2 regions of the Duganella sp. genome follow, and region 1 is predicted to be linked to the other one. Evidence: predicted binding sites of a transcription regulator. Region 1 holds the regulator's gene; the other holds the start of a gene.
What was found. Region 1 encodes FNR, which switches genes on or off when oxygen is low (the NO sensors DNR and NnrR bind a similar motif). Its sites were predicted from a motif close to TTGATNNNNATCAA; they were not measured.

Region 1 (5,818 bases):
CCGCAGGATTTCATCTACCTGGCGCTGCTGCTGATCATCAGTGCCTATCTGCTGTTCCTGGCGACGGCGGTGGCGGGGCGGGTGTGGTGCGGTTTCACCTGCCCGCAAACGGTGTACACCGAAATCTTCCTGTGGATAGAACGCCGGATCGAAGGCAAGCGCAGCGCCCGCATCGCGCTGGACCGCCAGCCGGCCTCGTTTGCCAAGTACGGCAAGAAGACCGCCAAGCACCTGGCCTGGGGCGCGGTGGCCTTGTGGACCGGCTTCACCTTCGTCGGCTACTTCACGCCGATCACCAGGCTGATGGGCGAGGTGGCGACGCTGAACTTCGGCCCGTGGGAATGGTTCTGGGTGCTGTTCTACAGCTTTGCCACCTACGGCAACGCCGGCTGGATGCGCGAGCAGGTGTGCAAGTACATGTGCCCGTACGCCCGCTTCCAGAGCTCGATGTTCGACCGCGACACCCTGATCATCACTTACGACAGCAAGCGCGGCGAGCCGCGCGGGCCGCTGTCGAAGACCGCCAACGGCAACGGCGGCTCGTGCATCGACTGCTCGATGTGCGTGCAGGTGTGCCCGACCGGTATCGACATCCGCAAGGGCCTGCAGTACGAATGCATCGGCTGCGCCGCCTGCGTGGACGCCTGCAACAGCGTGATGGACAAGACCGGCCAGGCCCGCGGCCTGATCCGCTACAGCACCGAACGCGCCATGGAGGACCATCTGACGCCGACCGAGATCCGCCTGCGCGCCTTCCGGCCGCGCGTGAAGATCTACACCGCCGTGCTGGGCCTGATTGTGCTGGCCACCGGCGCCGCGCTGTATCTGCGCACGCCGCTCAAGCTGGACGTGATCCGCGACCGCGGCTCGATGGGCCGCGAAGTGGAGGACGGCATGATCGAAAACGTCTACCGCCTGCAGATCATGAACACGTCCGAGCAGGCCCATGTCTACAAGATCGCCGTCAGCGGCATCGCCTCGCTGACGCAGGTGAGCGCCGACCAGGTGCCGGTGGACGCCACCGAGACCAGGGCTTATCCGATGCGCCTGCGCACCGCGCACGGCGCCGGCCAGCCCGGCTCGAACAAAATTGAAGTCACCCTGACCGCAGTCGACGATCCATCGCTGCATGTGAAAGAATCCGCGGTCTTCATTGTGCCGCGCTAAGGAGCATCATCATGACGACACTGACCATCCCCGTCACACCGTGGTGGAAGCAGCGCTGGCCATGGCTGCTGGCAGCCGGCCCCGCCATCGTGGCGGTCGGCAGCATCTACACCGCTTACCTCGCCATGTCGGCGCCCGATGCGCTGGTGGTGGGCGATTACTACAAGCAGGGCAAGGCCATCAACCAGGATTTGCGGCGCGACCATGTGGCCTCGCAGCTGGGCCTGTCGATGGCGCTTGGCTACGACGCCGCCAGCGGCACCCTGAGCGGGCGCATCAACCGCAAGGATAGCGGCCCGCTGCTGCTGCATCTGTCGCACGCCACGCTGCCGGAAAAGGATATCAAGCTGGTGCTGGTGCCGGATGCGAACGGCAGGTTCAGCGCCAACCTGCCGCTGCTGGAACGCAGCCGCTGGATCGTGCTGGTGGAAGGGCAGAAGCGCGAGTGGCGCCTGGCCGGCGCCTGGAGCTGGCCGGCGCAGCGCGGGATTGCGCTGCTGCCCGACTGATCAGCCGCAGGTTGCCGTCCCGGCCGTGATGGCCTTCAGCATGCGCGGATCGAGCAATTCGATCTCGCGGTTGCTGACGCGCAGCAGGCCTTCTTTCTTGAACTTGGACAGCAGGCGGCTGATGCTTTCGATGGTCAGGCCCAGATAATTGCCGATTTCCTCGCGCGACATGCGCAGCTGGAAAGTATTCGGCGAATAACCGCGCGCCTCGTAACGCGACGACAGGTTGATCAGGAACGCCGCAAAGCGCTGGGTCGCCTGCATATTCCCCAGCAATAGCATCACGCTTTGCTCGCGCGTGATTTCCTGGCTCATCATGCGGTGGAAATGGCGCAACAGGGTCGGCATTTCCGCCAGTAGCTGCTGCAGGGTGGAGAAGGGAATTTCGCACACTTCGCTGTCTTCCAGCGCGACCGCGGTGCAATGGTGCTGGTCGGCGCTGATGGCATCCATGCCCAGCAGTTCGCCAGCCATCTGGAAGCCGGTGATCTGCTCCGCGCCCTCGCGGTTGACCTGGTAGGTCTTGAAGTGGCCCAGACGGATCGCGTACAGGTTCTGGAATGGATCGCCGATGCGGAACAGCGTGCCGCCGCGCGCGACCTTGCGGCGGCGGCCGATGATCTGGTCGAGCCGCTCCATGTCGTTGTTGTCCAGCCCCATCGGCAAACACAGCTGGTGCATGCTGCATGAAGCACAGCTGGCCTTGAGGATATCGATGGTGGCGCCGGGAATAACCAGCGAAGGAAGTTCTTGTATCATGCGGTTAGTGTAGCCCATCACGTGCGATTTGGGCGCCTATTCCGCAGTCATCCAATCAGGTATTCGCGCGCCATTTGCCTTGCACGATGCAAGCGGCTTTTCACCGCCGCCACCGATTGGTTGATCTCGCCGGCGATTTCCGCAATCGACATTTGCGCGAAGTCGCGCAACAGCACCACTTTCAGGTAGTCGGCCGGCAGCGATTCCAGCGCGCGGATCAGTTCGACGCGCAAGCCGGCCGTGTCCTGGCTGGCCAGCCACTGCTCGGCGCGTTCGTCATCCCAGGGATCATGGCCCAGCGCGCTGCGCGCCAGCCGGTGGCACTCGCGCTTGACCACCTGGAACAGCCAGCCGGAAAACGCCGCCAGCATGCGCACCGACGATAGCTTGCGCGACAACACCAGCAGCGCTTCCTGCACGGCGTCGTCGACGTCGCCGACCAAGCAGTTGCGCTGGGCGTAGCGGCGGATGTCAGGCTGGCACAGCCGCAGCAGCTGCGCCAGCGCCGCCGGATCGCCGCGCCGGGCGGCGTCCAGCACCGGCATGTGGTGTTCCGCAAGACTCATTATTTTCCTTGTTTATCCAGGCGGCGGCCAACCATGGCGCACATCGGACAAAAGCCGAACAGGCCGGACGCGACGATGCCGGCCGCCGACAAGGCCGCCACCGTGCCCCACATGCCGCCCAGCAGCGCCAGCGCCGCCGCCGCCACGATCAGGCCCGCCACCACGCGCAGCACGCGCTCCCAGCCGGGTACATTTTTAACGTAAAACATTGTGCTCTCCTATCAGTGATCGAGGAAGTCCCTCGGCAGCTAAGAGGGGGCTGGCCGCGATTCGGATTCGCGCTATCGAAAATATTTTTAAATTTTTTTAAAAAACCTATTGCGTGCGATTTAATTGCTCGCTATGATTCACCCATCAACACATCGAACGCGACTTAATCGCTAACTAATCAACGAAAGGAATCACCATGAAACGCACGCTGATCGCTACCGCCCTGCTGGCCGCCACCGCTTTCGCCCACGCCGCCACCCCGGCCAACGACACCACCATCGTGCTGGTCCACGGCGCTTTTGCCGATGGTTCCAGCTGGGACAAGGTGATTCCTATCCTGCAAGCCAAGGGCTACAAGGTGGTGGCCGTGCAGAACCCGCTGAGTTCGCTGGCTGACGATGTCGCCGCCACCCAGCGCGTGGTCGATGCGCAAACCGGTAAAGTAGTGCTGGTTGGCCACTCGTGGGGCGGCACCGTGATCACCCAGGCCGGCACCAGCGACAAGATCAAGGCGCTGGTCTACGTGGCCGCGTTTGCCCCGTCGGAAGGCGAAGCCACCGGCAACCTGGGCAAGGATTACGCGGTGCCGCCAGGCATCGCCACCCTGCAAGTCGATGCCACCGGCTACGCCTGGCTGCCAGCCGATTCGGTGGCCAAGAACTTTGCGCAGGACGTGACGCCGGCCCAGGCGGCGCTGATTACCGCCACCCAGGGCCCGATCGCCCTGAAGGCCTTCGGTGAAACCACCACCGTGGCGGCCTGGAAGAACAAGGCCAATTACTACATCGTGGCCAGCCAGGACCGCATGATCGCGCCGGAACTGGAACAGGCGTTTGCCAGGAAAATCAACGCCATCACCACCACCCTGCCGACCGGCCACGTGCCCATGGTGTCGCAACCGGCCAAGGTGGCGGAAGTGATCCTGGCCGCAGCCCAGCGTTAATCCGGTTTCATCCGCGGCGAAAAGCCAGCGTGCCCCGCGCACGCTGGCTTTTTCTTTCTTGCCAAGGTAAGCCTTTGATAGGAGAATCGGTCCAGCCCCCATACATCAAGGATGATATGAAGCCTCTCGGCATCAAGGCTAAAGTCGCCCTCGCCACCAGCATTACCTCGGTCCTGATGATCGGGCTGGTCACGCTGGTGCAGACCCAGCGCATGCAGGAAGATTACAAGCGGGTGTTGTTCACGCAACAGACCGCGCTGATCAACCGCACCGCGCAGGATCTCGACGACAAGCTGACCATGCTGCTCGATATCATCGCGCTATCGGCCCGCAACCAGCCGGCCAACCTGGGCAACTCGGCTGAAAAGCTGCGCGAGTATTACCAGAACCGCGCGGTGCTGGCCCTGTTTGACGATTTGCTGGTGATGAGCCCGCAGGGCAAGATCATTTCCGACCTGCCGCTGGTGCCGGGCCGGGTCGGCATCGACGCCTCCGACCGCGCCTACTTCAAGACCGTGATGCGCACCCACAAGCCGCTGATCACCGAACCGCTGATCGGTCGCGCCAACAAGCAGCCCATCGTGCAGATGGTGGCGCCGGTGCTGAACGACAAAGGCGAGGTGGTGTGCGTGCTGATCGGCGTGCTGCGCCTGTACAAGGACAACCTGCTGGGCCACCTGCGCACCGCCAAGGTTGGCCGCAGCGGCTATTACTTCGCGCTGACCCGCAGCGATAACCCGGTGTACGTGCTGCATCCCGACATCACGCGCCTGCTCAAGCCGCGCGCGGCCAACGCCAACCCGGCCACCAACCGCGCGCTGGAGCAAGGCTTCGAGGGCACGGTGATGGGCATGGGCGAAGGCAAGCCCACCCTCAACAGCTATAAAAACCTGAAATCGGTCAACTGGCTGCTGGCCACCTCGCTGCCGGCCGAGGAGGCGTTTGAGCCGTTCGAGGGCGTGATCAAGCGCGTGCTGGTGTGGAGCGGCATTGCCGCCGTGCTGACCGCGCTGCTGATCAGCGCGCTCACCTTGCGCCTGATGGCGCCGCTGATCAAGCTGCGCAACGCCATCGTGGCGCTGCGCGCCAACCCGGCCCGCTTCACGCCGCTGCCGGTGCATGCGCGCGACGAGGTCGGCCAGCTGACCTCGGCCTTCAATGACCTGATGCACGAACGGCTGGCAGCCGACGCGCGCCTGCAAAGCCTGGTCGAGTTCGCCCCCAACACGATAGTGGTGGTGGGCGTGGACGGCCGCATCGAAACCTTCAACCGCGAAGGCGAGCGCTGCTTCGGCTACGAACGCGACGAGGTGCTGGGCCAGCCGCTGGAAATCCTGGTGCCGGAAAAGCTGCGCGAGCAGCACGCGGCGCACCGCAACCGCTTCTTTGCCGACCGCCTGAGCGCCGAGCCGGTGCGCATGGGGCAGGGCAAGGTGCTGTACGGCCGCCGCCGCGACGGCAGCGAGTTCCCGATCGAGGTCAACCTGAGCGCGGTGCGCACCGACCAGGGCACCAAGGTGCTGGCGGTGATTTCCGACATCACCGAGCGCCACCGCCTGCAGCAGGAAGTCGAGACCCGCGCGCTGGAACTGGAGCGCGAACGCGACCGCGCCCAGGCCGCCAACCGCGCCAAGAGCGATTTCGTGGCCAACATGAGCCACGAA
Region 2 (5,818 bases), on a different contig from region 1:
GTGCGGCATCATCCATCTCGGTACGCTGCAGGCTCAAGTCCCAGTTCCAGCCCTTGCCGCCATTGTCGCCGGTCAGTAGCAGACTGGCGGCATCGGTGCGCACGTCCAGCAGGCGGCCGCTGCCAACGCGCTGATGATCGTAGCGCAGGGTGGCGGTGGCCAGACCGCGGAAATAGTGGCGCAGGTAGGGGCTGACGGCCGTGCTGTGGACGGTGCTGCTGTTGCCGGTCACCTGGACCGGATCAAGCAGCTGTGGTCCGAAAGCGGACACATTGTGCTGGCTGATGCTGCTGCGGGCATCGAGGAACAGCCAGTCCGGCAGGATTTCGGCATGGCCGCTGGCATCCAGCTGCTGGGCGCTGCGTTCGGGCTGGCGGGTATAGACCACTTTCTGCAGCGTATAGGACAACGCCAGTTGCAGCCGCGGCCCATCGGTGCTGACCTGGAGGCCGGGCGACAACTCGCTGGTAAACTGGCTGCGTGCCTGCGCTGCCGGCGCCAGGTTCATATTGTCGCTGTAGCTGCTGCGCACGCGCACGGTGGGCGTGACGCTCCAGTCGGCCGGAACTGCAACGGCCGGGATCGTCAGCAGCACCAGCAGGGGCAAGCGGCGGGAGGCGCCGCACGGCCTCAGGCTAATCATAATAACCATAGTATTCGGTGCCCGGAAAAGCGGTGCTCTTGTTGTAGATCAGATTGATGTGCGGGCAGCGCTCGATGTGGCGCAACGCTTCCTTGACGGCGTGCTGGCTGGTGCGCTCGGACTCCACCACCATCAGCACCTGGCCCATCTGGGCCGCCAGCACGCTGGCTTCGGTGGTCATCAGCAGCGGCGGTGAATCAAAGATGACGATGCGGTCGGCGTAGCGCTCGGCAATCTCGGTCAGGAGCAGGCTCATGTTGCGGCTGGCCAGCAGTTCGGTGGCGTGCTTGTTGGCGCGACCGGCCGGCAAAATGCTCAGGGTCGGCACGTTGGTGCGCAGGATGACGTCGGCCAGGCTGGTTTTGTCGCGCAGCAGGATGTCCATCAGGCCCGGCTCGGGCGGCAGGCCCAGCACCTTGAGCACGGACGGGCGCGCCACGTCGGCGTCGACCAGCAGCACGGTAATGTCCATCTCCATGGCAATGCTCATGGCCAGGTTGACGGCGCAGTAAGTCTTGCCTTCGCCCGGCATGGCGCTGGTGACCACGATCAGGTTGCCGTGGCGGACAGGTTGCACATCATGGTCGCCGCGCGCATTGCGCAGCAGGGGACGCTTGATGATGCGAAAATCCTCGGCCACGGCAGTGCGGCCGCCATCCTGCGTCACCATGCCCAGTTGATGCAGACGGGCCAGATTGATGTCGACTTGGCGCATGCCGTTCCTCCTAGTAACGCAAGAAATTGGCCGCCAGCACGGCGCCGTAGGCCAGGAACAGGCTGGACAGGGCGGCACCAAACAAGTACTTGCCGCGACGGCGCTTGCTTTGCTCGCTGCCGGTCCAGTTCATGGACACCGTGCCTAATACATTGAAGCCGGTGCGGTCGCGCAACTCTGCCGGGCTGAGGAAGGTCGGGCGCACCTGGCTGATCAGCAAGGCTGCCGCCACCCCCATCAGCAGTGCCGCGCCAAGTGTGATGGTGTACAGCAGGACGCGGTTGGGGCCGATTGGCAGGTAGGGGACGGTGGGCGGATCGATAATCTTGAAGGTCATCATGTCGGTGGTGGAGCTGAGGTCGCCGGACAGCTTGGCGGCCTCGCGCCGGCCGATCAGTTTTTCGTAGTTATCCTTGTTGATCTGGTAGTCGCGGTTGAGCTGGGCCAGTTCGGTTTCCACCTCCGGCACGGCGTTGGCCTGTGCCAGCAGGCGCTGATGGCGCAAGGTGAATTCCTGCACCCGTGCCTGGATGGCGGCCACGCGCGCCTCGGCCTCGGTCTGCGCCACCTTCAGCTGCTGCAGCATGGGGCTGTAGTTCTTGCCGGGATCGCTGCTCTGCTTGAGCTTGCTTTCCTCGATTTTGCGCGCCTCCAGCTGGCCCACCAGACGCTTGGCGGCAATGATGTCCGGATGCAGCTCGGTGTATTGCATGCGCAACGCGTCCAGGCTCTTGTTCAGCGCGGAAATCCGGCCATCCAGCTCGGGGTTGTCGATGCTGGCCGGGTTCAGATCGGCGCCAAGGATGGGCTCGTCTCCTGTAATCTGATTGCTGATGGCCTTGCGCGCCTGTTCGGCCTCGGCCAGTTCCAGCCGGGCGGCATTCAGCGCATCCGACGATTGCATCAGCTGGCTGCTGTAATCGATGCCCTGGCGCGGCAGCAGGCCATTGTTTTTCAGGCGGAATTCCTTGACGCTGTTTTCGGCGGCGGTGAGCTTGTCTTCGTAAGCCTTGATCTGGTCATCGATGAATTGCACCGCCTTGCGGGTCTCGCCGCTTTTGCCTTTGAAGCTGCTTTCGACGAAGATCGTCAGCAGCGATTGCACCACTTCGCGCACCATGCGCGGGTTGCGGTTGTTGTAGGTGATGGTGTAGATATCGTTGCCGGCGCTGTTGATGCGGATCTTGCTCATCAATTCCTCCAGCTGCTGCTGTTGCTCGCGTGCGGTGCGGGCATTGATGTCCATGTCCACCATACGCAGCACGCGCTCGACATTCGGACGGCTCAGCAAGGTGCGGCTCATGATGGCCACCTGCTGCTCGATGTTTGGCACACTGGTCATGCCGGCCAGCAGGGGCTTCAGAATGCTTTGGGTGTCGACAAACACGCGGGCGCTGGTCTGGTAGTCGTCCGGCAGCAGGGTCACCTTGGCCCAGCCGGCAATCGCCACCAGCCAGGCAACGGAAATGGCGTACCAACGGTATTTCCAGATGCCCTTGAGACTGGATATCAGCTGGCTAATTAACTCCTCCATGTTCCAGTTCTCCTAGACGCGGGCCGCAGGGAATTCCGATTATATTTTTCTCAACTGGGCAGTCGTTGAGGCATATCAAGCAGAGGCTGGCGCGATTTCTGAATCATGGCAGCAAGGAGGATTCATCATGCGTGCTTTGCTTTGCTTATCTCTGGCGCTGCTGGCCGGCTGCGCCCACCAGGTTTCCCTGGAAGCGCCCGACGCCATGCCGTTGCAGGGCGATTACCAGATCGGCGCTGGCGACACGGTCAACATCAATGTCTGGCGCAATCCCGAGGTATCGCTCAGCGTGCCGGTGCGGCCGGACGGCAAGATCACCACCCCGCTGGTCGAGGATTTGCAGGCGGCCGGCAAAACGTCCACCGAGCTGGCGCGCGATATCGAAAAGGCACTCAGCAAATACATCCAGCAGCCGATGGTGACCGTGATCGTCACCAGCTTTGTTGGCCCGTACAACCAGCAAATCCGTGTGATCGGCCAGGCCGCGCGGCCGCAGGCGCTGCCATACCGGCAAGGCATGTCGCTAATGGATGTCCTGATCGCGGTGGGCGGCATTACCGATTTTGCCGCTGGCAACAAGGCAAACATCATCCGCATGGTGGACGGCAAGCGGCAACAGGTACCGGTGCGGTTGCAGGACTTGCTGCGCGACGGCGATATTTCCGCCAATGTTGCTATACTTCCGGGCGATATCCTGGTGATACCGGAAGGCTGGTTCTAGCCGCAACGAAAATTTTTCAATTTCGCGGGAACTTTCTATCTGAGCGGCAGGTCTGAAGGCTATGAACCACGACACAGGAAGCCTACCGTGCACCATGACGACGCTATTGTTTCTTTTGAGGTCAGCAACGATTTCCGCGACCTCGTGGTCGGCGAGGGCAAAGCCGAAGCCGCATTGGATCATCCCTTGGATCAGCAAATCTTCCACATACGCATGGCCAATTCGCAAGGCCGCCGCGAAGCAGCCAGCCTGCTGCTGAAAAAAATGTATGGCTGGCGGGGCTATGCGGTGGAGCCCAGCGTGGTTCACTCGCCCAATAAAATCACGCTGTTCGCTGAAACCGGCGGGGAAACCGTCGGCACCATGTCGCTGTGCCTGGATAACGATGAAATAGGCCTGCCGGCCGATGAAAATTTCCGCGACAAGCTCGATGAACTACGCGCCCAGCAGCGCCGGCTGTGCGAACCTTCGCGGCTGGCCATCGACAAGGGCGTTTCCAAGCGCGTGTTTGCAGCGCTGATCCACATTTCCTACATCTACGCGCGGAATATCCACGGCTACACCGATTACGTGATCGAGGTTAATCCGCGCCATGTCATGTTTTACAAGCGCATGCTGGGCTTTCGCGACTTTGGCGGCGAACGCGAATGTTCGCGCGTGGGCGCGCCGGCGGTGCTGCTGCGGCTGGAACTGGATTACATGGGCGAACAGATACGCAAGTTTGGCGGCCTGATGGAACAGCATGGCAGCGAACGATCGTTTTATCCCTATTTTTTCCCCACCTGGGATGAGCCGGGTATCACCGGCCGCCTGGTCACGGGGAAGACTTGAGATAATTGGCCGGGATGGCGTAGGTGATGCCGCTGGGCGCGCTGATGGCGGATTCTTTCACGCCCTTGACGAACACCATGTTGACCACGCCGACCACTTCGCCGTTGTCCGGATCAAAAAGTGGACTGCCGCTGCTGCCCGGATAGGCTGTGCCATCCAGCTGGAACACGGCGTAGCCTGGCTTTTGCAGCTGGCGTGCGGTTTTGGCGTCCAGCTGGCGTGCGGTGATGGCCGGCGTTGCCAGCGGCGTGATGGCGGATACGATGCAGCGATGTGTGACATGCTGCAATCCCAGCACCATGCCCAACGGGAAGCCGGTGAATGCCAGCGCCTTGCCTTCGCGCACTTTGCTGGAGTCGCCCAGTTTCAAGGCGGGCAGGGCGGTTCCCTTGATGCGCAAGCGCGCCAGGTCATGCGTCTTGTCGAGCAAGGTCAGGGTGGCAGGACGAAATTGTGCATTGTCAGCGCCGCGCACCAGGATGCCCAGCGTCGCGCCTTGGCCGTTATTGACGAGGTCGTTCACCACGTGGGCGGCCGTCACCACGGTCAGGCCGTCATCGATGACAAAACCCGTGCCGATAAAGCTGACCGCCGGTCCGCGCGTCTGCTGGAGGCTGCCGATGCCGACCACAGACGGTTTGATATCGTCTATCACTTGCGACAGCTCCCCGGCGTGAGCGCCGCCCAACAGGATAAACAGGCTGAACAGGAGTTTCATGGAGGGTTTTCCTTCACTGGCAATGCCGCTGCGCACAGCAACAGCATGGATAACAGGGTAATGCGCGGCACATCGAGCAGGCTGTCGAACAAACCAACCATCTGGAAGGCTGCCAGCGCCGCCAGGCTAGTGGCGTCGCGGCGACGCAGTAGTACACCGGTAGTGCTGAACAGCAGCAATCCATACGCGCTCAACCCCAGCCAGCCCATCTCAAAGTAAACGTTCAGGAGCAGATTTTTGATATGCCACGGCAGGTGATTGCGGTCGCTGCTGAAAAACCAGTAATCATTGGCGGCGGAAAAGCTGCCGTTGCGCAGCAATTCATGATCGCCGGGTACGGTACGCAAGCTGATGTTGTCGATGTCCAGCACGGCCTGCTTGCCCTCGACCGCCATTTCCAGCTTGAGCGGCAGGCCGTCGCTGCCCAGCGGTCCGGAGCTGATAGGGTAAAAATAGCGTTGCCACGTGGTATAGGTGGGTATCTGCCTGAGTGGCGTGACGACGCAGTTTTGCGGGTAAAGCAATTGCCGCTGGCACAGGTTGAGATGCAGGAAGGCTGGCGGACCGTTGTTCCAGACGTCCAGCGCCAGCAAGTATTGTTGTCGCGGCTGCAGAGAAACGCTTTGCAGTATGCGCAGCAGTTCGCCGTAGCCAGC

Region 2: a site for FNR is predicted at 2,958-2,971, ahead of ABDW57_RS18530 (XrtA system polysaccharide chain length determinant). Genes of this name have one in related genera too.

Annotation. Positions count from the first base shown of each region.
Region 1 is NZ_JBCNLB010000007.1:28,380-34,197, reverse strand. Features, by position in the region: gene ccoG (cytochrome c oxidase accessory protein CcoG) at 1-1,167, shown strand, start outside; gene ABDW57_RS14545 (FixH family protein) at 1,179-1,676, shown strand; gene fnr (fumarate/nitrate reduction transcriptional regulator Fnr) at 1,677-2,435, opposite strand; gene ABDW57_RS14535 (sigma-70 family RNA polymerase sigma factor) at 2,483-3,001, opposite strand; gene ABDW57_RS14530 (DUF2892 domain-containing protein) at 3,001-3,210, opposite strand; gene ABDW57_RS14525 (alpha/beta hydrolase) at 3,408-4,154, shown strand; gene ABDW57_RS14520 (response regulator) at 4,271-5,818, shown strand, end outside.
Region 2 is NZ_JBCNLB010000011.1:92,244-98,061, forward strand. Features, by position in the region: gene ABDW57_RS18520 (TIGR03016 family PEP-CTERM system-associated outer membrane protein) at 1-643, opposite strand, end outside; gene ABDW57_RS18525 (XrtA-associated tyrosine autokinase) at 636-1,358, opposite strand; gene ABDW57_RS18530 (XrtA system polysaccharide chain length determinant) at 1,369-2,892, opposite strand; gene ABDW57_RS18535 (XrtA/PEP-CTERM system exopolysaccharide export protein) at 3,020-3,613, shown strand; gene ABDW57_RS18540 (long-chain N-acyl amino acid synthase) at 3,701-4,444, shown strand; gene ABDW57_RS18545 (serine protease) at 4,428-5,162, opposite strand; gene ABDW57_RS18550 (hypothetical protein) at 5,159-5,818, opposite strand, start outside.